2 regions of the Actinoplanes sp. NPDC023936 genome follow, and region 2 is predicted to be linked to the other one. Evidence: riboswitches for the same ligand, from Rfam matches in the RefSeq annotation. Region 2 holds a riboswitch; the other holds the start of a gene.

Region 1 (14,293 bases), on a different contig from region 2:
GCACCACCTCGGTGAACGGCACGCGGATGTCCGGACGGGGACCGTCCACATAGGTCTTACGTCTCACGGCAAACCTCCACGAAGTTGGATAAAACCGGCATGACACGGCCGCAAAGGATCAGCGACAGTGCTGCCGGAACTCAAGAAGACCAGGCGAAGTGGTCCAGCGGCCCGGGTCCCGCCCCGAGCTGCCAGGAGGCGCCGCCGCGCAGACCGCGTCGCACGTAATCCTTCGCGGTCATCACCGCTTCCGGCACCGAGTCGCCCGCGGCCAGCCGCACCGCGATCGCCGACGAGAACGTGCAGCCGGACCCGTGGTTGTTCCGGGTCTCCACCGGCGAGCCGCGCAGCACGGTGGTCTCGCCCGCGACGTGCAGGACGTCAACCGCAAGCTCACTTCCGGTCACGACCACCCCGCGCGGGCCGAGCTCCGCGAGCTCGGCGGCGGCCACTGCCATCTCCTCGGCCGTTTCGATCACCCTGCCGAGGAGGGCGCCGGCTTCGTGCCGGTTCGGCGTCAGGACACTTGCGTACGGGAGGAGCACCCCGACGACAGCCGAATCGGAGAGCCGGCTTCCGGCGGTGGCCACCATCACCGGATCGATGACCAGATGGGGCAGGTCGCCGGCCCGTTCCGCGATCACCGTGGCAACCGCCGGATCCGAGACCATCCCGACCTTCACCGCCGCGACCGGCAGGTCCGAGAGCACCGCGTCCAGCTGCGCCGCGACGATCTCGGCGGGCACCGCGTGGATCGCCGTGACGCCCAGCGTGTTCTGCGCGGTGATCGCGGTGAGCACCGACGTCCCGAACGCCCCGAGCGCCGCGAACGTCTTGAGGTCCGCCTGAATCCCCGCGCCCCCGCCGGAGTCCGACCCCGCGATCGTGAGCACCACCGGCGGCGTCACGTGCCCGCTCCCGCACTCGCCGCAACGCGCTGGGCAGCCGCGAACGCGCCCGCCAGCTCGCTCGCCACCCGCGCCGGATTGGCGGCCCGCATGATCGCCCCCAGGACCGCGATCCCCTCGGCCCCGGCCGCGGCGCACTCGGCCGCCCGCGCCGCCGAGTCGACCCCGCCCAGCGCCAGCCACGGCATCCGCCCGGCCAGCGCCGCTGCGCCGGCGGCACCCAGCGCCGGCCCATAACCCGGTTTCGTGGCCGTCGGGTAGATCGGCGACAACGTCACGTAATCCACATCGGACAGCGGCTCGGTCCCGTGCCACGAACGACCCACCAGCGGAACCCCGGCCGGCAACGGATCGGCCGCCGACAGGTGCACGGCCGTGCCACCCAGCGGGTCCGGGCCCGCGACGATCAGGCGCCCGGGCGGCAGGAGCGGTCTGAGCTGCGCCGCGAGGGCGGCTCGTTCCTCGTACCCAAGGTCGCGCTCACGCAGAATGACCCAATCGGCGCCGCCGCGGACCGCCGCCGCGACCACCTCCACCAGCGGCCCGGCGGCGGACCGCCGGTCGGTGAGCACGACGAGCCCGCCCGGCGTCACCATTCCGCGATCCCCTCGTCGGCGGTGGACGCGAGCGCGTGGAACCGGCGCGGGATCCGTCCGGCGGCGCGGGCGAGCCGTCCCGCCGCGACCGCGTGCCGCATCGCCGCCGCCATCGCCGCCGGATCGTCGGCCCGGGTGATCGCGCTGGCGACGAGCACCGCGTCGCAGCCCAGCTCCATCGCGAGCGCCGCGTCGGAAGCGGTGCCGATGCCGGCGTCCAGCACCACCGGCACGTCCACGTTCTGCCGGATCAGCTGGATGTGGTGAGGGTTGGAGATGCCGAGACCGGAACCGATCGGCGAACCGGCGGGCATCACCGCGGCGCATCCGGCGTCGGCCAGGCGGCGGGCCAGAATCGGGTCGTCGGTGGTGTACGGGAGTACCGTGAACCCGTCCGCGACGAGCGTCTCGGCAGCTCGGAGCAGTTCCACGCCGTCGGGCAGCAGGGTCCGCTCGTCGCCGATCACCTCCAGCTTGATCAGGTCGGTCTCGAACGCTTCCCGGGCCATCTGCGCGGTCTTCACCGCGTCCCCGGCCGTGTAGCAGCCCGCGGTGTTCGGCAGCACCCGCACACCGAGCCGGTCCAGCATCGGCAGCAGGCCCGGACCGGCCGCGTCGACCCGGCGCAGCGCCACCGTGACGAGCGTGGTCTCGGACGCGGTGATCGCTTCTTCCAGGGCGGCGAGGCTCTGCGCGCCGCCGGTGCCCAGGATCAGCCCGTTCGCGGGCAGAAACGCGGGCAGGAGTGGGGAAGTCATGTCAGCCTCCCTGCGCGGCGGTGAGCACTTCGATCCGGTCGCCGTCGGCCAGGTCGACCTGCGACCACGCCGAGCGCGGCACCACGGTTCCGTTGACCGCTACCGCCACCCCACGCTGGGCGGCGATGAGTTCGGCCACGAGGGTCGCGACGGTGCAGCTGTCGGACCTGCTCCGGTCCTGGCCGTTGATGGTCAGGCGCATCAGAACCTCCCGGGGGTGAAGGAGTCCAGCAGTGGGTCAGCGGTCCCGGTCAGCACCAGGTCCGCGATGAGCCGAGCGGTGATCGGGGCGAGCAGCACCCCGTTGCGGTGGTGACCGGCGGCCACCACGGTCCGGTCGTCGAGCCGGCCGAGAATCGGCGCGTTGTCCGGCGTGCCGGGCCGGTGCCCGACGGTGAGCTCGGTGATCTCGTGCTCGGAGAGGCCGGGCACCAGGTCGAGCGCGGCGCGCAGCAGGTCGTGCGTTCCGCCCGCGGTGACCGCCCGGTCGGAGCGTTCCTCCTGGGTCGCGCCGACCACCACCTCGCCGTCGGCGCGGGGCACCAGGTAGACGTGCCGGCCGTCAGCGGCGCCGTCGATCACGTGCCGGAGCAGGCCCGGTTCGCCGCGCAGCCGCAGCACCTGGCCTTTCACCGGGCGAACGGGAAGGCCGGTCAACGAAGCCGTGCCGACACCGGCCGCAACGACGACGCTATCGGCGGAAATATCGGAAATGTCAGTCACACGCTGCGACACAAACCGACCGTGCAATGAGGAACGCAGCGCCGCCACCACCTTGCGCGGATCAACCTGGCGCTCGGTCGGCGAGAACGCGCCGGCCCGGATCCGGGGCGACAACGACGGCTCCCGGTCACGCACCTGCGAGCCGGTCAGCGTGGCGAGTTTCTGGTGCTGCCACTCGCGCTTCGCCTCCGCCAGATCGTCGGCGGTCAACGCCACGCTCAGCGTGCCGGCGTCGTCGTAACCGACGTCGCCGAGGGCTGCCGCGTATTCCGGCCAGAGCGCGTTGGACGCCTCCAGCAGCGGCTCCAGGAACGGGAACTCGAACGCCGACTCCCCACCGGGAGCGAGCATCCCGGCCGCCACGTGCCAGGCGCCCCCGGTCCCCGCCGGCGCCGGGTCGTAGACCGTGACGTCCGCTCCGCGCAGCAGCAACTCCCGGCCGACGGCCAGGCCGATGATGCCGCCGCCGACGATCGCGACCCTCATCGCAGGGCCTCCAGGAACTCGGCCACCGCCCGCTTCGGGTCGGTCACGAACGCGCCGATCGCGGCGACGCCGTGCGACGGCAGGGCCGGCACCCGGTCCGCGGTGATCCCGCCGATCGCCAGCACCGGCGTGCCCGGCACCGCGTCGACGACGGCCGCGACACCGGCCGGGCCGATCGGTGGTGGCAGTCCGTCCTTCGTGGACGTCGCGAACGCCGGCCCGGTGCCCAGGTAGGAGGCGCCGGCGGCGACCGCGGCCCGGGCGTCCGTCGGGTTCCGGCAGGTCGCGCCGATCACCGCGTCCGGGCCGAGGATCCGCCGGGCGACGTCCACCGGCAGGTCGTCGGCGCCCAGGTGCACACCGTCCGCGCCGGCCGCCAGCGCCACCGAGACCCGGTCGTTGACCAGGCACATGGTGCCTGCCGGGCGAAGGATTTCGAGGGCCGCGAGGGTCAGCGCGTACGCCCGGGCGTCGGTCGTCTTGACCCTGATCTGAACGGCGACGTCGTCCTGACCGGCGACCCCGCGAACGACGTCGAGCGAGTCGGTGATGACGTGCAGCCGGGGAAACGAGAACGAATCGTGCATGAAGCACTCCTCCCTGCGCCGGCATGACCCGGATCAGGTTCGACGGTCGGGGGCCGCATCAGCCCCCCTCTCAGCCCGGTGCCCGGACTCCCGTGGGGTTTTTCTTTGTTGTGACCGGACCATAACCGGTCGGTGAGATCAAACGCTAGCGGACGTCCCAAACTGGCTCCGGGACCTCGACGACCTCGCCGTCGCCCCTGAACAGCACGAATCGATCAAAACTGCGGGTGAACCAGCGGTCGTGGGTGACGGCCATCACCGTACCGTCGAAGGCTTTCAAGCCCTCCTCCAGCGCCTCCGCCGACGCCAGGTCCAGGTTGTCCGTCGGCTCGTCGAGCAGCAGCAACGTGGCGCCGGACAACTCCAGCAGCAGCACCAGGAACCGGGCCTGCTGACCGCCGGAGAGCGTGCCGAACCGCTGATCGCCCTGTGCCGCCAGCTCGTACCGGTTGAGCGCCTTCATCGCGCCGGCCCGGTCGACTCCGGAGCGGTGCTCGTCGCCACGCCAGAGGATCTCGACGAGCGTCTTCTCCATCAGCTCCGGCCGGTCGTGGGTCTGCGAGAAGTGGCCGGGACGGACCCGCGCGCCGAGCCGGGCAACGCCGTCGTGCATCACGTGCGTGAGCGGCGCGCCGTCGACCGGCTTGTGCTCCAGGTCCGGCTCGGAGCCGCCGGCCGCGAGCAGCCGCAGGAAGTGGGACTTGCCGGTGCCGTTCGCGCCGAGCACCGCGACCCGGTCCCCGTACCAGATCTCCAGGTCGAAGGGGAACGTCAGGTTCTCCAGCTCGAGATGCTCGCACATCACCGAGCGCTTGCCGGTGCGGCCGCCGCGCAGGTTCATCCGCAGCGACTGCTCCTTCGGCGGCAGCGGCGGCGGACCGGCCTCCTCGAACTTGCGCAGCCGGGTCTGTGCGGCCTGATAGCGCGAGGCGAGGCCGTCGTTGTAGGCCGCCTTGTTCTTGAGCGTGAAGACCAGCTCACGCAGTTTCTCGTGTTCCTCGTCCCAACGGCGGCGCAGCTCCTCCATCCGCTCGTGCCGGTTCGACCGGGCCTCGTGCCAGGAGGCGAAGCCGCCCGGATGCGTCCAGGCGCCACCGCCCTCGACGGCCACCACCCGGTCCGCGGTCTGCGCCAGCAGCTCCCGGTCGTGCGAGACGTAGAGGATCGATTTCGACGACTCCCGCATCCGCTGCTCCAGCCAGCGTTTCGCCGGGACGTCGAGGAAGTTGTCCGGCTCGTCGAGCAGCAGCACCTCGTCGCTCCCCCGGAGCAGCAGGTCCAGCGCGAACCGTTTCTGCTCGCCGCCGGAGAGGGTCCGCACGATCCGGTCCTTGGTCTCCTCCCACGACTTGCCGAGGATCGCGACGGCGACCGTGTCGAAGAGGACCTCCGCCTCGTAACCGCCCACCTCACCCCAGTGGGCGAGCGCGTTCGCGTACCCGATCTGGCTCTTCTCGGTCTCGTCGAGGGCCGCGGCCGAGGCGCGGAGTCGCTCACCTGCCGCGCCGAGCGCGGGTGCGACAAGGGACAGAGCAAGATCTTCGAGGGTACGGTCGTCGCCGATCATGCCGATGAACTGGCGCATCACGCCGAGGCCGCCGGAACGCGCGATGGTCCCGCTCTGCGTCGGGATGTCGCCCGCGACCATGCGCATCAGCGTCGTCTTGCCGGCCCCGTTCGGCCCGACCAGCGCCACCTTCGCGCCCTCGCCGACCCGGAACGACACGTCGGCGAAGAGCTCCCGCCCGTCCGGGAGCACGAAACCGGCGCCGGCGACATCCACGTAACCCATGCCCGGCATCCTCCCCGGTGCCGGTCTGTCAGTCAGCCGATTTTCGGGTGACCTTCAGGACTCTGAACCCCCGCTGGCTGGCCACCCGCTCGACCTGCCAGCCGAGGCCGGTCAGCCAGCTGTGCAGGGAATCACCACCGAGGTTCCGGTTGATCACCAGCCAGGCGACGCCGTCCGGCGCCAGCCGCGGCAGCCACCGCTCCATCAGCCCGTGCAGCTCCGCCTTGCCGACGTGGGTGGGCGGGTTGCTCCAGATCTGCTGGAACTCCACGTCCGCCGGCACGTCGTCGGGCGCGAACACCCGTACCCGCAGGCCCTTGGTGTTCTCCGCGGTCAGATCGCGGGCCCGGGCGTTGACGTCCACGGCGTAGACCTCGGCCTGCGGCGCCTCGGTGGCCAGCACCCGGGCGATCGGCCCGTAACCGCAACCCAGGTCGAGGAACGTGCCGGTGGCGGCGGCGTCCGGCAAATCCGCCTTGCGCAGCAGCACGGCGGTGCCCGGATCCAGCCGCCCGGCCGAGAACACCCCGGACGCGACGGCGAGCCGGTGGTCCTTGCCGGCGACGCTGAACTCGATCTCGCCGCGCCGCAACGGCGCATCCGGGTCGGCGGTGAAGTAATGGTCGGCACTCACCAGGCAAGTCTCCCGCCGCGCAACGAGCGGCGGGACGGCGGGGTACCGGACAAATTGTGCGTTCATAGATCAGCGTCCCCGCCTAGCTTGGGTCCATGCGGTACGCCATCCCCACGCGCCCCGCCCACCATGCCGCGCACGCTCTGGTCCTGAGGCCGTTCTTCCCGATAGCCACCGGCCAGCATCGCACCCGGGCGCACAGCCGCCGGCACCTGCGGCGGGAACCCCTGCGAACGGCCGACCTGCTCACCCGCGGCCTGGCCGCCCTGATCGTGCTCGGCATCTGCGTGATGGTGGGCGTGCTGATCGTCGCCGACAAACGCCGCGCGCCGGCCGCCGGGACGTCCGGACCGCTCACCGCCACCGCCGTCTTCCCCGACCAGGCGTCCCTCTTCCGGGCGAGCCAGGCGCGGGTCGAGGCCGATTGCCCGGTCGCCGTCACCGGCGGCTTGCGGTCGGTGCTTCAGGGGTACGGGTGCTCGCAGGCGATCCGGGCCGTCCTCACCGTCCCCTACGCCGACTACCGGGTGACCGCCGGTGTGCTCACCCTGCCGGACACGCCGAGCGCGGCTGCGGTCAGCGAGGTGGTGCGCGACCTGGTCGAGACCGGCGACGGCAGTTTCGCCACGCTGACCGGCGCCGACACCCCGCCGGGCACACCCGTCGCCTGGCGCACCCATGACCACTACCTGATCTACTGCGTGATCGTCAGCCCCACGGGCGAGCTGGTCCCGGGCGACGACCCGGCGGTCACCCGGATAACCACGGATCTGCTGGACACCCACCTGAGCGGCACCCTGCCGGTCACGTAGAACCGGCCCGCTTGCGTGTGGAGTTGTGGTGCGGATAGCGCCCCAGTTCCACACACTCAAGCCCGTCCCGCCGCCCGTGTGGAATACGGGTGCGGAACACGCCCCAACTCCACACACTCAAGCCCGTCCCACCGCCCGTGTGGAATGCGGGTGCGGTCCGGCCTGCGTGTTGAGTTCAGGCTCGGAGGCGGCGGGTGGCCTCGGCCCGGGTGGCGTACTCCGCCTCGTCCGGGTAACCGACCGCCACCAGCGTCAGACCGTGCGCGGGCGCCACCGTCACCTCGCTGGAGCGTTCCCGCAGCGTCAGCAGCCGGGCCGGCCAGTCCGGCTCGCGGCGGCCGTCGCCGACGAAGAGCATCGCGCCCACCAGGCTGCGGACCATCGCCTGGCAGAACGCGTCCGCCTGGACGGTCGCCACCAGGATCCGGTCCGGGTCGCGGCGCCAGTCCAGCCGGCTGATCGCGCGGATCGTGGTGGCGTGTTCCTTGCGCTTGCAGAACGCCGCGAAGTCGTGCTCGCCGAGCAGCCCGGCCGCCGCGGCGTTGAGCCGGTCCTCCTGGAGCGGGCGCAGCCAGCCGAGCGTGTCGTGCCGGCGCAGCGGCTCCGGACCCCACTGCTCGTCGCAGACGCGGTACTCGTACCGGCGGAACGTCGCCGAGAAGCGCGCGTCGAAGGTGTCCGGGACCGGGCGGACCGCGCGCACCCGGGCGTCCGGCGGCATCAGGGCCGCGAGCCGGCGCAGCAGCGATCCGGAGAGACGCTCCCAGTCCTCGGTCGGCAGGTCGATGTGGCAGACCTGGCCGGTGGCGTGCACCCCCGCATCGGTACGGCCGGCGACCGTCAACCCGAGCGGTGTGTCCGGCCCGACGAGCCGTCCCAGCGCCTCGGTGAGCACACCGGCAACCGTCCGGCGGGCCGGCTGGGCGGCCCAGCCCGAGAAGCCGGCGCCGTCGTACGACACGTCCAGTCGAAGGCGGATGGATTCCGGCATTGCGGGCGTGCTCCTCGCGTCGTTTTCGCCAAGCGAAAGGCCCGGCACCCGAACGGGGTACCGGGCCTTTCTGAAAAACCTGAGATCAGGCCTTCGTGGTGTCGTCGCCCTCGGCCTGGTCGCCGGGACCCTCGGCACCCTTGTCACCGGACGCGTTCACGGGCGCCTCGGCGTCCTGGTCAGCGTCGGTGTCCGCGGCCGGAGCGCTCTTCGGCGCGTCGTCCTCGGGCGCGAGCGCCTCGACCTTGGCCTGCTGCGCGGCGGCCTTGCGGTCAGCCTTCGACGGCGCGGCGGTGGTGGCCGCGACCTGCAGCTCCTCGACCAGCTCGATGACCGCCATGGGAGCGGCGTCGCCCTTGCGGGGGCCGGTCTTGGTGATCCGGGTGTAGCCGCCGGGGCGGTTCGTGTACCGCGGAGCGATCTGCTCGAACAGGGCGTACACGACGTCCTTGTCCTTCACGACGGTCAGAACCCGGCGACGGGCGTGCAGGTCGCCGCGCTTGGCCTTCGTGATGAGCTGCTCGGCCAGCGGGCGCAGCCGCCGGGCCTTCGTCTCGGTGGTCTTGATCTTCCCGTGCCGGAAGAGCTCAGTGGCCAGGTTGGCCAGGATGAGCTTCTCGTGTGCCGGGCTGCCGCCGAGGCGGGCACCCTTGGTGGGCGTGGGCATTTTTACGATGCTCCTCGTGGATATGTCTTGCAGTGCGGCGGAGCCGCCTCAGGCAGCAGAGTTATGGCGCGACAGCGGGAATTACAGCTGCTCGGTCTCGCGGTAGTCGTCGGTGTCGTAATCCACGTCGCCGAACGAGTCCACGACGTGCGCCGGGTCGAAGGACGGCGCGCTGTCCTTCAGGCCCAGGCCCATTCCGGCGAGCTTCATCTTGACCTCGTCGATCGACTTCTGGCCGAAGTTCCGGATGTCCAGAAGGTCAGCCTCCGTACGCCCTATCAACTCGCCCACGCTATTGATGCCCTCGCGCTTGAGGCAGTTGTACGACCGGACGGTGAGGTCCAGCTCCTCGATCGGCAGGGCCAGATCGGCAGCCAGCTGAGCATCCTGCGGCGACGGGCCGATGTCGATGCCCTCGGCGGTCTCGTCCAGCTCACGGCAGAGACCGAAGAGCTCGACGAGGGTCGAGCCGGCCGAGGCCAGCGCGGTCCGCGGCGAGATCGACGCCTTCGACTCGACGTCGATGATCAGACGGTCGAAGTCGGTGCGCTGCTCGACACGGGTCGCCTCGACGCGGTAGGTCACCTTGAGGACCGGCGAGTAGATCGAGTCGACCGGGATCCGGCCGATCTCGGCGCCGGCGCTCTTGTTCTGCGCCGCCGTGACGTAGCCACGGCCCCGCTCGACGGTGAGCTCCATGTCGAGCCGGCCCTTGCTGTTCAGGGTGGCCAGCTTCAGGTCGGGGTTGTGCACGGAGACGCCAGCCGGGGGCTGGATGTCACCGGCGGTCACGTCGCCAGGGCCCTGCTTGCGCAGGTACATGCTGACCGGCTCGTCGTGCTCGGAGCTGACGGTCAGTTCCTTGACGTTCATGACCAGCTCGACCACGTCCTCCTTGACACCGGGGATCGTGGTGAACTCGTGCAGCACGCCGTCGATCTTGATGCTGGTGACCGCCGCGCCCGGGATGGACGACAGCAGGGTCCGACGCAGCGAGTTACCGAGGGTGTAGCCGAAGCCCGGCTCCAGAGGCTCGATGGTGAACCGGGAGCGGGTCTCGCTGAGCGACTCCTCCGAGAGGGTCGGCCGCTGGCTGATGAGCACGCTGTTCTTCTTTCTGTCCGGCCACCCACTATTTGATGGCCATCGGGATTGCCCGGCGCTCGGGAGAGCGCCGGGCAATGTGTTACTTCGAGTAAAGCTCGACGATCAACTGCTCCTGGACCTGCGTGTCGATGACAGCGCGGGCCGGGATCGAGTGGATCAGGATCTTCATCTCGGCCGGGATCGGCTCGAGCCACGCCGGAACGGGGCGGGAGCCGGCCTGGGCCTGCGCCACGACGAACGGGGTCATTTCCTTCGACTTCTCACGCACGGTGACGATGTCGTGTTCCTTGACCCGGTACGACGGGATGTCGACCTTGGAACCGTTGACCAGGAAGTGGCCGTGCTTGACCAGCTGCCGGGCCATGTCGCGGGACGCGGCGTAGCCGGCCCGGTAGACGACGTTGTCGAGACGGGTCTCGAGGATCTGCAGCAGAACCTCACCGGTCTTACCCGGCTTGTTCACGGCTTCCTCGTAGTAACCGCGGAACTGCTTCTCCAGAACGCCGTACGCCCGACGCGCCTTCTGCTTCTCGCGGTGCTGCAGAAGGTACTCGGTCTCCTTGGTCCGGCCACGGCCGTGCTGGCCGGGCGGGAACGGACGGGACTCGAAGGGGCACTTCGGTCCGTCGCACTTGCTGCCCTTGAGGAAGAGCTTCATCTTCTCGCGGCGGCAGCGCTTGCAGTCAGCACCGGTGTAACGAGCCATCAGTCAATCCCCCTTAGACCCGGCGACGCTTCGGCGGGCGGCAACCGTTGTGCGGCTGCGGCGTGACGTCGGAGATCTGACCGACCTCGAGGCCGGCGGCCTGCAGCGAACGGATGGCGGTCTCCCGGCCGGAACCGGGACCCTTCACGAAGACGTCCACCTTGCGCATGCCGTGCTCCATGGCACGGCGAGCGGCGGCCTCGGCAGCCAGCTGCGCGGCGAACGGGGTCGACTTGCGGGAGCCCTTGAAGCCCACCTGGCCGGACGAGGCCCAGGAGATCACAGCACCGGTCGGGTCGGTGATCGACACGATGGTGTTGTTGAAGGTGCTCTTGATGTGCGCCTGCCCGTGGGCGACGTTCTTGCGTTCCTTGCGCCGGACCTTCTTGACGGCGGCCCCTGCGCGTGCCTTCGGTGGCATAAGTCAGTGCGCTCCTATTACTTCCGACCGGGCTTCTTCTTACCGGCGACCGTGCGCTTCGGGCCCTTGCGGGTACGAGCGTTGGTCCGGGTCCGCTGTCCACGCACGGGCAGGCCCTTGCGGTGGCGGATGCCGGCGTAGCAGCCGATCTCAACCTTGCGGCGGATGTCCGCAGCGACCTCGCGGCGCAGGTCGCCTTCAACCTTGAAGTTGGACTCGATGTAGTCGCGGAGCTGGACCAGCTCCTCGTCCGTGAGGTCCTTGGCGCGCTTGTTCAGGTCAATTGCGGTAGCAGTCAGTGCCTCGACGGCACGGGTGCGACCGATGCCGAAGATGTAGGTGAGCGCGATCTCCATCCGCTTTTCGCGGGGAAGATCAACGCCGACGAGTCGAGCCATAAGTGGGCGTACTCCTCAGGTTTCTCACGGAGGTCTGTGCCTGTCCCACCCCGCCTGCCCGGGCGGGCCCCGGCCTCCGACCGGGGGTACAGCCACTCATGCGCGTGCATGCGTGGCCGGGACGAGCTTGTTCAGTGGTACGGATCCTGCGTCGAGGCTGTGATCAGCCCTGGCGCTGCTTGTGGCGCGGGTCGGTGCTGCAGATGACCATGACCCGGCCGTGCCGCCGGATGACCCGGCAGTTGTTGCAGATCCGCTTGACGCTCGGCTTGACCTTCACGGTTTGCCTTAACTCTCAGTCAGACGGGATAGAAAATCCCCGCGACCCGCTGCTTACTTGTAGCGGTAGACGATTCGCCCACGGGTCAGGTCGTACGGCGAGAGTTCGACGACGACCCTGTCCTCGGGAAGGATGCGGATGTAGTGCTGCCGCATCTTGCCGGAGATGTGTGCCAGGACCTTGTGACCATTAGCGAGCTCAACGCGGAACATTGCGTTCGGCAGGGGCTCGATCACTCGGCCTTCGATCTCGATGGCTCCGTCTTTCTTTGGCATGTCCTCCGCTACCTGACATCGGGTTCTTGGGGCAGGCTGTGCAACGTCTTACCCGAGCTGAAAAACGCTCGGACCAGCCGCGGCTCCCCCGCCCTCGAAGCGCTTGAGGACATGGAGGAGAGGACGCTGCGCGCCAGCACGCTAGTCTACGCGCCCGTTACACCGACGCCAAACTGAGGGTTCCGCAACCCGGGGTCGGGCGTGTCCGCGACGGACATGTACGACTTTATCGCCTCAGTGGCGACGCTTGTCCCGATCTCCCAGTCGCGCCAGGACCGCGAAGGCCACCGGGATCAGCACCCAGGCCGGCCAGAAGTAATACGCCTCACCCGAAGCCAGGCTGGAGATGCCCCAGATCACCGTGCAGAGCAGAAAAAGGCCGATCGCGGGCTGGACACCGCTCCTGCGGCCGGGCGCCTCGGCTGCCGCAGCGGCCGGAACACCGGGGGCCGGTGGCGTCGGCTGGATCTGGGACTTCTGGACCGGCACCGTGCCCGGCAGGTCGTCCAGCAGCCCGTCCAGGTCGGCGTAGGTCCGCGCGCCGTACGCCCGCTGGATCCGCTCGTCATACTCGCCGAGGTCGAGCCGGCCCTCGTCGAGTGCCTTCTTCAGCTGATCCGCCACCTGCTGCCGGTCGGCGTCGCCCGCTCGCATTCCCTCGCGCCCCATGGACCCCAGCATGCCAGCCGGGGTCCAGTTCATCTATGGGCGACGGTTCTACGGCTGTCTGGCGGTCACCAGATCGCCGAGACGGGACCGGCCGCCGTCGTGCGCGGTGGTCACCCACACCCCGTCGTCCAGCAGCGCCATGGTGTGCTCCACGTGCGCGGCACGGGAGCGGTCCCGGGTCACCACGGTCCAGCCGTCGTCGAGCTCGACCGTCCGGGGCGAGCCCATCGTGATCATCGGCTCGATCGCCAGGGCCATCCCCGGGACCACCCGGATGCCGCGGCCCGGCTTGCCGTGGTTGAGCACGTGCGGGTCCTGGTGCATCTCGGTGCCGATGCCGTGGCCGCCGTAACCGTCGACGATCCCGTACCGGCCGGCCTTGCGGATCACCTTCTCGATGTTGAAGGAGATGTCCGTCAGCCGGCCCCGGCCGTTCGCCGCGCCGCGGGCCGCCGCGGCGATACCCGCCCACATGGCGTCCTCGGCGACCTCGGCCATCCGCAGCAGCGCCGGATCGGTCTCGCCGACCCCGACGGTGATCGCCGAGTCGCCGTGCCAGCCCTCCAGGATCGCCCCGCAGTCCAGGGAGATCAGGTCGCCCTCGCGGAGGATCTGCTCGGTGCTCGGGATGCCGTGCACCACCTGCTCGTTGACCGAGGCGCAGATCGAGGCCGGGAAGCCGTGGTAGCCCTTGAACGACGGGATCGCCCCGGCGTCACGGATCACCTTCTCCGCGATCGCGTCCAGGTCGCCGGTCGACACACCGGGCGCCACGGCGTCCCGCATGGCGTCCAGAGCGGCCGCCACGATCAGGCCGGCCGCCCGCATCAGCTCGATCTGCTCGACCGACTTCAGCTGGATGTTCTGCTCGTTGCGCGCCACGTCAGCCCCCGTAGGAGCGCAGAGCGTCGATCGCGCGCACAGTCACATCCTCGACCGGTCCGGTCGCGTCGATGCCCACGAGCTTGCCCTGCGCACCGTAGAAGTCGACAAGCGGCGCGGTCTTGTCCGAGTACTCCACCAGCCGGTTCGCGATCGTCTCGGCCTTGTCGTCGTCCCGCTGGAACAGGTCGCTGCCGCAGCGGTCGCAGATGTTCTCCTTGCTCGTCGGGTCGAACTCGACGTGCCAGATCTTTCCGCAACCACGGCAGGTCCGCCGGCCGGAGAGCCGGCGGATCACCTCGTCGTCGTCGACCACGAGCTCCATCACGATGTCCAGCGCGGTGCCCAGGTCGGCGAGGAGCTTGTCCAGCGCCTGCGCCTGCGGCACGGTCCGGGGGAAGCCGTCCAGCAGGAAGCCGTCGCTCGCGTCCGGCTCGGCGAGCCGGTCACGCACCATGTTGATGGTCACCTCGTCGGGAACGAGCTGGCCGGCGTCCATGTAGCGCTTGGCCTCGACGCCGAGCGGCGTCCCCTGCGACACGTTGGCGCGGAAGATGTCACCGGTCGAGATCTTCGGTACGGCGAGATGGGCGGCGATGAA
Region 2 (14,293 bases):
AGCTCCTACGAAGATCGTTGAGTGCACCTCACCCTCGTCCGATGAGGACAACTCTCGCTGTCGATCTCGTGACGGCGGGGCGAACGGTCAGCCGACAACCGGCCGGAAGAAGCCCAGGACCACCGAAAGCACCAGGATCGTCGCGGACGCCAGGCCGGCGGCCACGACCAGAACGGTGTCGGCGCCGGTGAAGTGCTGACGCCGGGCGTAGGTGCGGGGCACGCCCGAGTCGAAACCACGCGCGTCCATCGCCACCGCGAGCCGCACCCCGCGCCGCAGCGCGCCGACCAGCAGCGCGAACGCGGTCGACGCGAAGAGCCGCAGCTTGGCGACCGGGTTGCGCCCCGCGTCGATGCCGCGGGCCCGGCGCGCCAGGCTGAGCGCCCGCCACTCCTCGGTGAGCAGCGGCAGCAGCCGGAAGGCGGCGAGCGCCCCGATCGCGAACCGGGCCGGCGCCTTCGCGTTCTGCACCAGCGCGTCGGCCAGGTCGGTGGGGTCGGTGGTGGCGAAGACGACGATGCCGGGCAGCGCCACCGCGAAGATGCGCAGGATCAGCGCGGTCGCGGTGGCGAGCACCCCGGTGGTCACGTCGAACGGCCCGGCCGAGAACAGCAGGTCGCCGCTGCGCTCGGCCGCGAACAGGGTGACCGAGACCAGCACTCCGGCGGCGGCGAGCAGCAGTGGCGCGGCCCGGACCGCCAATGTTCGGAACCGGACACCGAAGAACGGCAGCAGGATCAGCTCGAGGACCAGGGCGACGGCCGGCGTGAACACGTCCACGGTGGCGATCAGCGGGACCGAGAAGAGCAGCGCGGCGCCCAGCTTGGCGACCGGGTTGCGGCGGGCGAGCGGCGCGGACGGATCGGCGAGAGGTTCCAGGGCGAGGGTCACGGACGGACCCTCCGGGGGAGCGGGTCCGGTTCCGGTTCGCCGAGCGGGACGGTGCGGTCCGCGAGGGTACGGACGAACGCCTCGTCGTGGGTGACCGCGACGATCCCGTGCCCGGCATCCCGCAGCTCCGCGAGCAGACTGACCAGTTCCTGCCACGTCCGCCGGTCCTGGCCGAACGTCGGCTCGTCCAGCACCAGCAGCCGCGGGGCCGTGGCCAGCGCCGTCGCGACGCTCAGACGGCGTGCCTCACCACCTGAGAGGGTGTACGGATTCGCCTCGGCCAGCTTCTCCAGGCGCAGCCGCCGCAACAGCTCGCCGACGATGTCGCGCACCTCGGCGGATGACTTGCCGACCCGGCGGGGGCCGAGCGCGAGTTCGTCGGCGACCCGGCCGGTGACGAACTGGTGCTCCGGGTTCTGGAAGACCGACCCGATCCGCTGGGTCAGCGTCGCGGCCCGCCACCGGTGCGGCGGGCGTTTGTCGCCGAACGCCTCGATCCGGCCGGAGGTGGGCGCGAGCAGCCCGCCGAGCAGCAGGGCCAGGGTGGATTTCCCGGCGCCGTTGGGACCTGTCACGGCCAGGACCTCGCCGCCTCTGGCAGTGATCGAGACCGGACGAAGCCGGTTTCGCACGGAAGCGTGCTCCGCCCGTACCAAATCGGAAGTGGCCGTTGCGGTCGCCTTGAGCGGCGGAAAGCTGAAACCGGGCACCCAGACGCCTTCGGACGCCAGTTTGTCACCGTAGGCGGCGAAGATCACCTCGGGCGAGCCGTCCGCGCGGACGCCGCCTCCCGGCTCCAGAACCACCACCCGGTCCACCAGCGGCAGCGCCTCGGTCACCCGGTGCTCAACGATGATCATGGTCGTTTCCGGACTCATGGCCTCGGTGAGCGACTCCCGGATCAGGGCCGCGCCGGGTGGGTCGAGATTGGCTGTCGGCTCGTCGAGCAGCAGCAGGCCGGGACGCAGCGCCAGCACGCCGGCGAGCGCGAGGCGCTGTGCCTCGCCGCCGGAGAGGGCCGCGGTCGAGCGATTGATCGGATACCGGAAGCCGACGCGATCGAGCACGTCGGAGACCCGAGTCCAGATCTCCGACGCCGGCACGCCGCGGTTCTCGCAGCCGAACGCCACGTCGTCGCCGCTGCGCGCCATCACGAGCTGGGTCTGCGGATCCTGAAAGAGGATGCCGACCTTGTCGCGCGCCTTCGCCGGATCGAGCCCATCGATCTCAATGGACCCCTCGGACTGACCGGAATCGGACGGCAGCAGGCCGGCGAGCGCGGCGAGCAGGGTGCTCTTGCCGGCACCGGAAGGGCCGAGCAGCAGCACCCGCTCGCCGTGCCGCACGTGCAGGTCCAAGTCGCGGACCGCCCAGGCGCGGCGCCCGGCGTGCCGCCACCCGAACCCGCGAAGCTGAACCTCACTCATGACTTTAGATGAGTGCCCGTTCCCGGCCCGCTCCGAACCGATCGAGCACACCGGTCGGCGCGAGCGCCCGGACCAGGGCCCAGCTGCCCAGGCCGGCGATGAGCACGCTGCTCACCACGGTGAAGACGGCGTAGGGGATGCGGTAGCTGCCGAGCGCGTACTCCGAGTTCCAGACGAAGAAGTCGTAGATCGCCGCGCTCAGGCCGGTGAGCGCGCCGGCGAGCAGGGCGGCCGGCAGCTTCCAGGAGCGGTAGCGCAGCGCCGCGAACGCGAGCTCCGCGCCGAGGCCCTGGCAGAGGCCCTGGACGATGACCGTGCCGCCCCACTGGTTGCCGAGCAGCGCGGAGATGATCGCCGCGACGGTCTCGGTGTAGAGGGACGCGCCGGGCTTACGGATGATCAGCCCGGAGAGCACGGCCGGCATCAGCCAGATGCCGTAGAGGATCGCCTGCGCCGGCGGGAAGAACGCGAACGCGCTCTCCGTGACGCTCCAGACCGTGTTCCAGGCCCAGAAGATCACGCCGAAGGCGACGGCGATGACGGAGGCGATCACGATGTCTATCGTGCGCCAGCGGTGGGTGTTGTCGTTCATAACGCCTCCCAGCGGGTACCGGGAGGAGACGCGCGCCATTGATAAGAGATGACCGAGCTTCCTGCGCTGGCATTACCCAGATCAGGTACGAGGGTCTGCGGTCGCCCGCACTCTCAGCGCTTGTGCGCTCCCCTGTCGGACGAAGTTTGTTCGCGACCTACCTTGACCCGCGCATCGCTGAGCGGCGCATTTGGTCTCCGTCGTCGCGAACAAGCTTCGCTACATTTGCTGCGACGACGCTAACACCTGGTCATTGGCCGGGATAGGGAGGTAGCAGTCACATGGAGATCAAGACTCGTGGCTTGACGTTCGAGGTTTCCGCGGGCGGTCCGGAGGGCGGCGAACCGGTCCTGCTGCTGCACGGCTTCCCACAGGACAACCGCGAGTTCGAGCGGATCGTCCCCACGCTGAACGACGCGGGTCTGCGGACCTACGCGCTGAACCAGCGCGGCTACTCCCCGGGCGCCCGGCCGCGCGACGTCGACGCGTACCGGCTCCGGGAGGCGGTCGCCGACGCCGTCGCCGTGCTCGACGAGCTCGGCGTCGAGCGGGCACACGTGGTCGGGCACGACTGGGGCGCCCAGATCGGCTGGCTGCTCGCGGCGTTCCATCCGGGGCGCGTGCGTACGCTCACCGCCGTCTCCGTGCCGCACCCGCGCGCCCTGCTGCTCGCCATCCGGGTGCGCCCGTCGCAGAAGGCCCGCCTCGCCTACTTCCAGGTGTTCCGCTCCCCGCGAGCCGAGCGCCTGCTGCTCGGGCGCGACGCCGCGGTGCTGCGCTGGATGCTGCGTCCGCTGGCCGAGGAGCGGGTGCGCCGGTACGTGGACGCGGCGCGCGAACCGGGCCGGCTCACCGGAGGCCTGAACTGGTATCGCGCCTTCACCACCGACCAGATGGCCGGAACCGGTGTGATCACCGTCCCGACCACATATGTCTGGAGTGATCGGGACGGGGTGGTCGGCCTGACCGCCGCGTTGCGCACCGCCGACTGGGTGTCGGCGGATTACCAGCTGGTCGCGATGCGCGGGATCAGCCACTGGATCCCGGAGGAGGCGCCGCGTGAGCTGGCTGACGCGATTCTCGCGCGGACCGGCGTCGCAGCATAAGAAAGCCCGGCGCCGGCGCTCGGCGTTTGACCATGCGCGGGATCGGGAACGCTGCGCCGACATGGCGGTCGACACGGCATCCTCCCGAAACAAGGAAACTGAGAAGCAGCGCTGGGACCGGAATTTCGCGGACCTGTTGCAGGAGCTGCGCGTCGCACAGACGGGCGTGCAGATCCTCTTCGCGTTCCTGCTCACCCTCCCGTTCAGCAACGGCTTCCCCAAGGCCACCAACTTCCAGAAGGACGTTTACATCGTCGCGCTGATCAGCGCCGCGTTCGCCACCGCGATGATCATCTCGCCGGTCGCGTTCCACCGTGCGCTGTTCCGGCAGGGACGCAAGCCCGAACTGGTCCGGTACGCCCACCGGATGGCCTCCGGTGGGCTCGGCTTCATGCTGATCTCGATGGTCAGCAGCGTTCTGCTGATCACCGATTACGTACTGAACTGGAAGTGGGCGATCGCGCTCACCGTGATCACCGGGCTCTGGTTCCTCTCGCTCTGGGCCATCCTCCCGTTCGCGCACCGCAACTGGGGCGAGGACGAGGAGGAGGCCGAGGCTAACGAGTCCGCAAACCGAGACTCCTGAGCTCCAGCTCGGCGAGGGCGTCCACCGCGTCCGCGTCGCCCGCCCGCCAGCTCTGCGCGATGTCCGGCCCGAGCCGCGACAGTTCGCCCAGCGGCCGGCCGGCCAGGGCGCGCAACGCGAGCAGATCGCGACCGGCCGGGTCGTCGCGCACGGCAGCGGCGACACCGGCCCGGCGCATCCAGCGCAGGCGCAGCGGAAGCCACAGCAGAAGAACAATTGCCAGGGGTACGGCCACCGCGATCGCCGGAATGATCAGTGCGAGCTGCCCGACCAGGTCCTGTTGCTGCTGACCGGCGTCGGAGATCGCCCGTGCGGCGTCCGCGGCGCCGGTGAGCGGTTTCGTCAGCTCGTCACCGACCACCGGCACCCGTCCCACCTTGCTGCCCGCGTCGGCCAGGTTGTCGGCGATGCCGGCGCCGGCGCTCTCGAGTTTCTGGCCGGGGACGGCCAGTTTCTCCACGGTGTCGGAGATCCAGAGGGCGACCCGGATCCAGAGATAGATCCAGAGGACGACGAGGAGGTCGGTCAGGAGCTGGCGGATCGCGGTGGGCAGCCGGTCGGCGTAGAGCTTCACACGCGACAGCGTTCCACTCAGCCCTTTCCGGCGCACTCCTGGCACGTCCCGAAAATCTCCAGCGTGTGTGAGACGTCGACGAAGCCGTGCTGGCCCGCGACCTTCTCCGCCCACGACTCGACCGCGGGACCGGCCACCTCGACGGTCCGGCCACACGACCGGCACACCAGGTGGTGGTGGTGTCCCTGGCTGCACCGGCGGTAGAGGTGCTCGCCGCCGGGTGGGCGCATCACGTCGATCTCACCGGAGTCGGCGAGGTTCTGCAGCGTCCGGTACACCGTGGTCAGACCGACCCGCTCGCCCCGATCACGCAACATCGCGTGCAGGTCCTGAGCGCTGTGGAAACCCTCGGTCTGGGCGAGGACCGCGCTGACCGCGCTGCGCTGCTTGGTGTTACGGGGGGTCATTTCCGGGTTCACTGTCGGCTCTCCCTGGCGTGGCTCACCGCGTCGGCGACGATGTGGGCGACGTGTTCGTCCACCAGGGAGTATGCGATCTCCCGGCCCTGGCGGACACCCCGCACCACGCCCGCTCCGCGCAGAACCCGCAAGTGCTGGGAGACCAAGGGCTGAGGGGCGCCCAGTTTCTCCACGAGGTCGTGCACGCAGCGCTCGCCGGCGCCCAGTTCGACCACGATCGCCACACGGATGGGTGCGGAGAGGGCGCGCAACAGGGCCCCCGCCGACTCGTACGCTTCATAACCGGTGGTCGTCATGGCTGCGACCACCGTACAGCTGTCGCCCGGTCAACCATGCAACACGACATCCGGAGGTTCCGCGGTGACCGGCGGGCGGGACCGCCGGACCAGGGTGCGGCGCAGCACGCCGGCGAGCGTGGTGCCGAGGAAGGCGACGAGGGCGAGCAGCACCGTGGTGGCGCCGGGCGCGGTGTCCGCCTCGGCGGAGACCAGGATGCCGGCGCCGGCCGCGCCCACGCCGATCAGCATGGCCGCCGCCATCGTGCTGCGGAAACCGCGGGTGACCTGCTGGGCCGCCGCGACCGGAACCACCATCAGGGCGGAGACCAGGAGCAGGCCCACGGTACGCATGGCGATCGTCACGGTCACCGCCGTGGTGATCGCGAGCAGGATGTTGAGCGTCCGCACCGGGAGGCCGCTGACCCGGGCGTACTCCTCGTCGTTGCAGAGCGCGAAGAGCGCCGGACGCAGCGCCAGCATGGCGATCAGCACTGCCGCGCCGAGTCCGCCGATCACCACGATGTCCTGCGGTGACGTGGTGATCAGCGACCCGAACAGGTACTGCATGAGGTTCGAGTTGCCCTTGTCGTCGGAGAGGCCGACCAGCACCACGCCACCGGCGATGCCGCCGTAGAAGAGCAGGGCCAGGGCCAGGTCGCCGGAGGTGCGCCCGCGCTCGCGGATCAGCTCGACGCCGACCGCGCCGATCGTGGCGACCACCACGGCGGCGAGCACCGGGGAGTTGTTGGTGAGCAGGCCCACGCCGACGCCGGTGAGCGCGACGTGCCCGATCCCGTCACCGATCAGCGACAGCCGCCGCTGCACCAGGTAGATGCCGAGCGACGGCGCGGCCAGCCCGATGATCAGCGCGCCGATCAGGGCACGCTGCATGAAGGGGTAGGTGAGCAGCTCCATCAGTACGCCTTCGATCCCTCGGTGGGCGCCCACTCGCAGATGCCGGCCGTGACCTCGTCGGCGTGCGGGTGCACGTGGTCGTGCCCCGGCTCGGCGTGGTGCCCGGCCGGTTCGGGCGGCGTCCCCTCGTGCGCGATCCGCCCGTCGTGCACGACCACACCGCGCCCGATCAGCGGCCGCAGCGGACCGAGCTCGTGCAGCACCAGCATGATCGTGCCCCCGTTCGCGGCGAACCGGGTGAGCGACGCGGCGAACGCCTCCTGGCTGGCCGCGTCCACGCCGGCCGTCGGCTCGTCCAGGACCAGCAGGTCGGGCTTGCCGGCCAGCGCCCGGGCGATCAGGGTGCGCTGCTGCTGGCCGCCGGAGAGGGTGGCGACCGGGTCGCCGATCCGATCCAGCAGGCCGACGTCCGAGAGCGCCTCGCGGACCGCGGCCCGGTCCGCCGTGCCGGGGAACCGGAAGATGCCGCGCCGGGCCAGCCGGCCGGACGCCACCACCTCGCCGACCGTGGCGGGAACCCCGCTGCCGGCGCCGAGCCGCTGCGGCACGTACCCGATCCGCTCCCAGTTCCGGAACCGGCGCTGCGGGGTGCCGAACAGCTGGATCTCACCGCGGCGCAGCGGCACCAGGCCGAGGACGGTACGGATCAGCGTGGACTTGCCGGACCCGTTCGCGCCGAGCACGGCCACCACGTCACCGGCGGCGACGCTCAGCGAGACGTCGCTGAGGATCTCCCGGCCGTCGTAGCCGGCCGCCGCGTGCCGTACCTCGACCACATTCGTCATGATTCACATCCCAGCGCCTTGGTGAGCGCCGCCAGGTTGGCGCGCATCACCGAGAAGTAGTCCGCATTCTCGTCGGTCAGGCCTTCGAGCGGGTCCAGCACCGCGGTCTCGGCGCCGACCTCGCGGGCCAGGGTCTCGGCGACCTTCGGGCTGACAAGCGTCTCGAAGAAGATCGTGGTGGTGCCGTGCTCCTTGGCCTCCTCGGCCACGGCGGCGAGCCGCTGCGGTGACGGCTCCGCCTCCGGGTCGATGCCGGTGATGCCGATCTGCTCCAAACCGTACCGGTCCGCGAGGTAGTGGAACGCGGTGTGGCTGGTCACCAGCTCACGGCGCTCGCAGGTCTTCAGCCCGGTGGTGAACTCGCCGTCCAGGGTCTTGAGCTCGGTGCCGAGGGCCGCGGCGCGGGCGGTGAAGTCGGCGGCGTGCTCCGGGTCGGCCTTGCCCAGCTCGGCGGCGACCTTCTCGGCCACCGTGGCGAGCCGGGTCGGGTCCAGCCAGAAGTGCGGGTCGGTGCTGCTGGTGCTCTCCTCGGCGTGCTCCTCCTCGCCTTCATGGCTGTGGCCGTCGGCCGATTCCGCGGAGAGCAGCTGGACGGCGGTGCCCGCGTCGAAGGCGTGGTCGCTGCCGTTCTGCTTGACCGCGTCGTCCACCGCCGGCTGGAAGCCGCTCAGGTAGACCACCAGGTTCGCGTCGGTGATCTGGCCGACCTGGCCGGCGTTGAGCTCGACGTCGTGCGGCTCGGCGCCCGGCTTGGTGAGGTTGCTGACGTCGACCACGTCACCTCCCACCCGCTCGCTGATGAACTGCAGCGGGTAGAACGCGGTGACGACGGAAAGCTTCCCGTCGTCCTCCGCTTGGGCTCCGCAGCCGCTCAGGACGGCGAGAAGGAGCAGGGCGGGGGTGAGGCGGCGCATCATGTCACCAACTGTGGTCGATAATGACAATGATTGTCAAAAGCGCATGAGTTCACAGCGCCTTCGATACCGCGGCGACCACCAGCAGGGTGAGCAGGACCACCCGGACCGCCCGGGTGATCGGCGACTGGACCGGCCAGGTGGTGAACGTCAGCGCGCCGAGCCCGGCCGCGAGCACCGCCAGCAGCAGGGCGCCCACGATGCCCGGCAGGAAGAGCCCGGCCAGCAGCACGGCGAGGCCCACCGCGAACGCCACGGTCGGGTTGACCCGGGCCAGACGGCGCAGCAATTGGTCGGACGGCGTCACAGTTCGGCTCCTTCGGCGTGCGTACCCTCGTCACATGCTGGTGCTCAACCGCTTCCTCGTCCCACCGGAAACGCAGGACGGCTTCGTCGAGCGTGCGCACGCCGCTCTCACCGCCCTCGCGGACAGCCCGGGTTACCGCTCCGGGCGGCTGGCCCGGGCCCTCGAGGACCCGTCCGCCTGGACCCTGGCGACCGAGTGGGAGTCCGTCGGAGCCTACCGGCGCGCCCTCGGCCGGTTCGAGGTCAAGATGCATGCCACGCCCCTGCTGGCCGAGACGCTCGACGAGCCCTCCGCGTTCGAGACCCTCGCCTCGGCCGGCCCCGGCGAGGCGGTCGTCGTGACCGCCAGCGACCGGGCCGCCGAACCGTGGCGCTGAGCACTAGGCTGAAAACATGAGCACGGCGCCGCACTACGTTCCGCCGCCCCCGCCCGGCCCCGGGGTGCACCCGCCGTTCCCGGCGCCGCCGGTCGAGGGGCGTGGCCGCCGTGTCGGGCTGAGCCTCGGCATCAGCGGGGGAGTGCTGCTGCTGGTCTGCGGCGGTGGCGCCGCCGCGGTGGCCGGGCTGACCGCGGCCATGGACGACGCGCTCAACGAGCAGGTCGACGTGGTGGTGGGCCGCTATGTCGAGGCGGTGCAGAACCGGGACTTCGCCCGCTCCTACGATCTGCTCTGCCCCGCGGCGCAGCGGTCGGAATCCGAAGCCGCCTATACGTCGCGTCTCTCCGCCACGGAGCCCTTTTCCGCGTACCAAATTGGTGATCTTGATCTGGTTTATGCCTCGGTCCCGGTGCGGCTGACCTATCCGGACGGGCGGACCGAAACGGTCGAGGCGGAGCTGAGCCAGAACACCTCGACGGGCGCATTCGAAGTGTGTGACCTCGGGGAGTAATCTCGCTGTTCGTCCGATAACCACGAGTTTCCCCGCCGACACCCAGCCGGCGTAGGAGGAAAACACCAATGCCCGCCGATCGTATCGATGCCGTTGTCAGCCTGGCCAAGCGCCGGGGCTTCGTCTTCCCCTCCAGCGAGATCTACGGAGGCACCCGCTCGGCGTGGGACTACGGTCCGCTCGGCGTGGAGCTCAAGGAGAACGTCCGCCGGCAGTGGTGGCGGACCATGGTCCAGCAGCGTGACGACATCGTCGGGCTGGACTCCGCCGTGATCCTGTCCCGCGACGTCTGGGCCGCCTCCGGCCACCTGGACGCGTTCGTCGACCCGCTGACCGAGTGCCAGTCCTGCCACAAGCGGTTCCGGGCCGACCACCTGGAAGAGGCCTACGAGGCGAAGCACGGCTCGCTGCCGGCCTCGCTCAAGGAACTGAACTGCCCGAACTGCGGCAACAAGGGCACCTTCACCGAGCCGAAGATGTTCAACGGCCTGATGAAGACCTATCTCGGCCCGACCGAGAGCGCCGAAGGCCTGCACTACCTGCGGCCGGAAACCGCCCAGGGCATCTTCGTGAACTACAACAACGTGGCGACCGCGGCCCGCAAGAAGCCGCCGTTCGGCATCGCGCAGATCGGCAAGAGCTTCCGGAACGAGATCACCCCGGGCAACTTCATTTTCCGTACGCGTGAATTCGAGCAGATGGAGATGGAGTTCTTCGTCGTGCCCGGCAGCGACGAGGAATGGCACGAGTACTGGCTGCAGCAGCGCTGGGACTGGTACCGCGACCTGGGCCTCTCGGAGAGCAACCTGCGCTTCTTCGAGCACCCCAAGGAGAAGCTCTCGCACTACTCGAAGCGGACCGTCGACATCGAGTACCGCTTCCAGTTCGGCGGCACCGAGTTCGCCGAGCTCGAGGGCATCGCCAACCGCACCGACTTCGACCTGTCGACGCACTCGAAGCACTCCGGCGTCGACCTCTCCTACTTCGACCAGGAGAAGGGCGAGCGCTGGGTGCCGTACGTGATCGAGCCGGCGGCCGGCCTGACCCGCGCGGTGCTGGCGTTCCTGCTCGAGGCGTACGACGAGGACGAGGCGCCGAACACCAAGGGCGGCGTCGACAAGCGCACCGTCATGCGGTTCGACCCGCGGCTCGCGCCGGTCAAGGTCGCCGTGCTGCCGCTCTCGCGCAACCCGGAGCTCTCGCCGAAGGCGAAGGAGCTCTCCGCGAACCTGCGCAAGCGTTGGATCGTGGAGTTCGACGACTCGCAGGCGATCGGCCGTCGTTACCGGCGGCAGGACGAGATCGGTACGCCGTTCTGCGTCACCGTCGACTTCGACACCCTCACCGACAACGCGGTGACGGTGCGCGACCGCGACACGATGAAGCAGGAGCGGGTCTCCCTGGACCAGATCGAGGACTACCTGATCAAGCGCCTCCCCGGCTGCTGATCCCCCGCTTTTGTCGCGATCTTGGCGATTTGCGCATGGTGTGCAGATCGCCAAGATCGGGGCGGGGCTCGTTAGAAGTCGAAGCCGCCGGGACGGTTGTTGCGGTCGGCGATCAGGCCGGCCAGGATCGCCAGGGCGATCTCCGGGCCGGTGCGGCTGCCGATGTTGAGGCCGATCGGGCGGTGCACCCGGGCAATCTCCTCCGGCGGCACGCCCAGCTCGCGCAACGCCTCGACGTGCGGTCCCTCGCTGCGCGGATTGCCGACGATGCCGATCCAGCGGCTCTTGCCGGCCAGGGCCTCCCGCAGAACGACGCCGATCTCCGCCCGGTGATGGTCGGTCAGCACCACGTCGGTGTGCTCGTCGATCCCGGCCGCGACCAGGTCGGCCACGAAGGTGTCACCGTGCGGCCGGGGAGTGCCGGACAGCCGTGTCGGATCCGGCTCCACCAGCACGGTGTGGAAGCCCAGCTCCACCGCTAACCGCTGAAGGGCCTCCGACACCGGCGACTCGAAAACCGCAACGAGCCGCCTCGGGCTCAGCTCACTGTCTCCCACAACGGCGACTCTGCCAGATTCCCGCCAGTTCGGTTGGTCGCGCGCAGACTAGTCCCACGCCTAGAATGGTGCAGGTGCAAGCGATAACCCCGGCAGCATGCCGTGTGGCAGAGGCGACCGGGGTCTTCGCCCCGAATCCTAGCGCGCAACGGAGCTGACGCCACACAATGACCGGTCCCACCATCGAGTCGACCGTGCTGTACCGCCGTTTCTCACCCGAACGGATGGGGCCGTATGACGCCGCCGCCAACGGGGACCTCGACACGGCATTCGAGCTCTACGCCTGGAACTCAGAGCTCTCGGCGGCTTTGGCTGCGCCGATCGGGCACGTCGAGGTCGTGCTGCGCAACGCCATCCACGAGAACCTGACGGCTTGGTCAGCGCGCCGATTCGATGAGCCTCGATGGTTCGTGATCTCGAGTCGTTTTCTGCAACCTCGAGCGGTTCAAGACATCGAAATCGCCCGGCGGAGGGCTTCTCGTGGTGCGCGCGAGGAGTCAGCCGGCCGGGTCATAGCGGAGTTGAACCTCGGCTTTTGGCGGTTCCTGCTCGCCAACCAATACGACGGCACCCTCTGGCGCGAGACGGTCTACCGGGTGTTTCCCGGGCAGCCTCGGCGCAGAGTCATCCATGATGCGGCAGCCGTGCTCCATCTCTGTCGCAACCGGCTTGCGCACCAGGAGCCGATCTTCAACCGGCCAGTCGCCGATATCCACGCCACGGCCCTTGCTCTGGCCGACTGGATCTGCCCGGTCAGCCGCGCCTGGATCGAGCGCCGATGCCGGACTCGTGACCTGCTTGTCCGCCGGCCGCTGTGATCGGCGCACCCGGGATTCGGAGTGCGGGCCGGTGGCGTGTCACCCTAGAGCGCGTGACCGCACCACTTCTGCTCGGCGACCATGCCGTCAACCCGCCCGTCGTGCTCGCCCCGATGGCGGGGATCACCAACGTGGCGTTCCGGCGGCTCTGTCGTGAGCAGGGCGGCGGCGTCTACGTCTGCGAGATGATCACCACCCGGGCGCTCGTCGAGCGGATCCCGAAGACGCTCAAGATGATCACGTTTGCCGAGGACGAGGGTTTTCGCAGCCTGCAGCTCTACGGCGTGGACCCGGACGTCACGGCGGCCGCGGTCCGGATGGTCGGCGAGGACAACCTGGCCGATCACATCGACCTGAACTTCGGCTGCCCGGTGCCGAAGGTGACGCGGCGCGGCGGTGGGTCGGCCCTCCCGTGGCGGCGGCGGCTCTTCGCGCGGATCGTGCGGCAGGCGGTCGAGGCGGCGAAACCCTTCGGGATCCCAGTCACGATCAAGATGCGCAAGGGCATCGACGACGACCATCTGACGTACGTCGAAGCCGGTCTCGCCGCGCAGGAAGCCGGTGTGGCGGCCGTGGCCCTGCACGCGCGCACCGCCGAGCAGCGGTACTCCGGCAAGGCCGACTGGGACGCGATCGCCACCTTGAAGCAGGCGCTCGACGTGCCCGTCCTGGGCAACGGCGACATCTGGGAGGGTTCCGACGCGCTGCGCATGGTCGAGCAGACCGGCGTGGACGGCGTGGTCGTCGGACGGGGCTGCCTGGGCCGTCCGTGGCTCTTCGCCGACCTGGAGGCCGCGTTCACCCAGGGCGCTGACTACCGGCCGGTGCTGCCGACGCTCGGCGAGGTCGCCAAGATCCTGGCGCGGCACGCGCAGTTGCTGGTCGAGGCGCTGGAGGACGAGAAACACGGCTGTGCGGACTTCCGCAAGCACGTCGCGTGGTACCTGAAGGGCTTCCCGGTCGGTGGCGAGCTCCGCCGCAGCCTCGCCATGATCTCGTCGCTGGCCGAGCTGGACGACCTGCTCGCCAAGCTCGACCCGTCGGTGCCGTTCCCGGCTGAGGCGCTCGGTCAGCCGCGCGGGCGGGTCAACGCGCCGGGCAAGGTGTCGCTGCCGCACGGCTGGCTGGACAGCCGCGACGACGACACGGTTCCGGAGGGCGCCGAGACCGAGGAGTCCGGGGGCTGATCCCGGGCCGCCCGGAGACCGGCATCCTGGTCCGCATCGTGCTCAGTGCGCTGCTGATCTGGGCGTTCGTGACGGCCGGACCGGCCGGCCCGGGTGTCAAGACGCACACCATCTCCCTGCGTGTGGAGTTGGGGTGCGGAGCGCGCCCGAATTCCACACGCGGGTGGGGTCTGGTCCTGCGTGTGGAGTTGGGGTGTGGAGCGCGCCCGAATTCCACACGCGGGGTGGGGTCTGGTCCTGCGTGTGGAGTTGGGGTGTGGAGCGCGCCCGAATTCCACACGCGGGGTGGGGTCTGGTCCTGCGTGTGGAGCTGGGGTGTGGAGCGCGCCCGAATTCCACACGCGGGGTGGGGTCTGGTCCTGCGTGTGGAGTTGGGGTGTGGAGCGCGCCCGAAATCAACACGCGGGGTGGGGGCGGCGGGTCAGCCATGCTGTTGCCAGCAGGGGGATCGCGGCTAGGGCGAACAGCGGCGGCAGTGACAGCGGGAGGGCGAAACCCGCGTAGAGCAGGACCGCGAACACCTCGGCCCCGAAGCCTGCCACGGACAGGACAGTGGTGCGGGAGGTGCCGGTTATCGCTGCTTGCAGGCGGGACTCGGC

What was found. Region 2 has a riboswitch for thiamine pyrophosphate ahead of AB0F72_RS41270 (ECF transporter S component). Riboswitches for the same ligand answer to the same signal wherever they lie in the genome.
Region 1: it holds a riboswitch for thiamine pyrophosphate, as region 2 does, so the genes downstream of both, AB0F72_RS11790 (thiamine phosphate synthase) here and AB0F72_RS41270 (ECF transporter S component) in region 2, are expected to answer to the same signal.

Annotation. Positions count from the first base shown of each region.
Region 1 is NZ_JBEZZR010000006.1:315,976-330,268, forward strand. It holds gene thiC (phosphomethylpyrimidine synthase ThiC) at 1-67, opposite strand, end outside; gene thiD (bifunctional hydroxymethylpyrimidine kinase/phosphomethylpyrimidine kinase) at 141-908, opposite strand; gene AB0F72_RS11770 (thiamine phosphate synthase) at 905-1,504, opposite strand; gene AB0F72_RS11775 (thiazole synthase) at 1,498-2,262, opposite strand; gene thiS (sulfur carrier protein ThiS) at 2,264-2,464, opposite strand; gene thiO (glycine oxidase ThiO) at 2,464-3,471, opposite strand; gene AB0F72_RS11790 (thiamine phosphate synthase) at 3,468-4,058, opposite strand; TPP riboswitch at 4,052-4,162, opposite strand; gene AB0F72_RS11795 (ATP-binding cassette domain-containing protein) at 4,204-5,850, opposite strand; gene AB0F72_RS11800 (methyltransferase) at 5,879-6,484, opposite strand; gene AB0F72_RS11805 (hypothetical protein) at 6,580-7,296, shown strand; gene truA (tRNA pseudouridine(38-40) synthase TruA) at 7,472-8,287, opposite strand; gene rplQ (50S ribosomal protein L17) at 8,373-8,954, opposite strand; gene AB0F72_RS11820 (DNA-directed RNA polymerase subunit alpha) at 9,036-10,058, opposite strand; gene rpsD (30S ribosomal protein S4) at 10,141-10,767, opposite strand; gene rpsK (30S ribosomal protein S11) at 10,781-11,188, opposite strand; gene rpsM (30S ribosomal protein S13) at 11,206-11,586, opposite strand; gene rpmJ (50S ribosomal protein L36) at 11,750-11,866, opposite strand; gene infA (translation initiation factor IF-1) at 11,920-12,141, opposite strand; gene AB0F72_RS11850 (DUF1707 domain-containing protein) at 12,376-12,810, opposite strand; gene map (type I methionyl aminopeptidase) at 12,859-13,692, opposite strand; gene AB0F72_RS11860 (adenylate kinase) at 13,694-14,293, opposite strand, start outside.
Region 2 is NZ_JBEZZR010000072.1:1,846-16,138, forward strand. It holds gene AB0F72_RS41260 (energy-coupling factor transporter transmembrane component T) at 88-891, opposite strand; gene AB0F72_RS41265 (ABC transporter ATP-binding protein) at 888-2,318, opposite strand; gene AB0F72_RS41270 (ECF transporter S component) at 2,323-2,910, opposite strand; TPP riboswitch at 2,951-3,054, opposite strand; gene AB0F72_RS41275 (alpha/beta hydrolase) at 3,192-4,016, shown strand; gene AB0F72_RS41280 (DUF6328 family protein) at 4,078-4,602, shown strand; gene AB0F72_RS41285 (hypothetical protein) at 4,574-5,176, opposite strand; gene AB0F72_RS41290 (transcriptional repressor) at 5,194-5,583, opposite strand; gene AB0F72_RS41295 (metalloregulator ArsR/SmtB family transcription factor) at 5,592-5,891, opposite strand; gene AB0F72_RS41300 (metal ABC transporter permease) at 5,922-6,788, opposite strand; gene AB0F72_RS41305 (metal ABC transporter ATP-binding protein) at 6,788-7,576, opposite strand; gene AB0F72_RS41310 (metal ABC transporter substrate-binding protein) at 7,570-8,490, opposite strand; gene AB0F72_RS41315 (DUF6703 family protein) at 8,540-8,794, opposite strand; gene AB0F72_RS41320 (antibiotic biosynthesis monooxygenase family protein) at 8,829-9,170, shown strand; gene AB0F72_RS41325 (hypothetical protein) at 9,187-9,684, shown strand; gene AB0F72_RS41330 (glycine--tRNA ligase) at 9,753-11,132, shown strand; gene AB0F72_RS41335 (XdhC family protein) at 11,204-11,689, opposite strand; gene AB0F72_RS41340 (hypothetical protein) at 11,857-12,507, shown strand; gene dusB (tRNA dihydrouridine synthase DusB) at 12,561-13,694, shown strand; gene AB0F72_RS41350 (MFS transporter) at 14,090-14,293, opposite strand, start outside.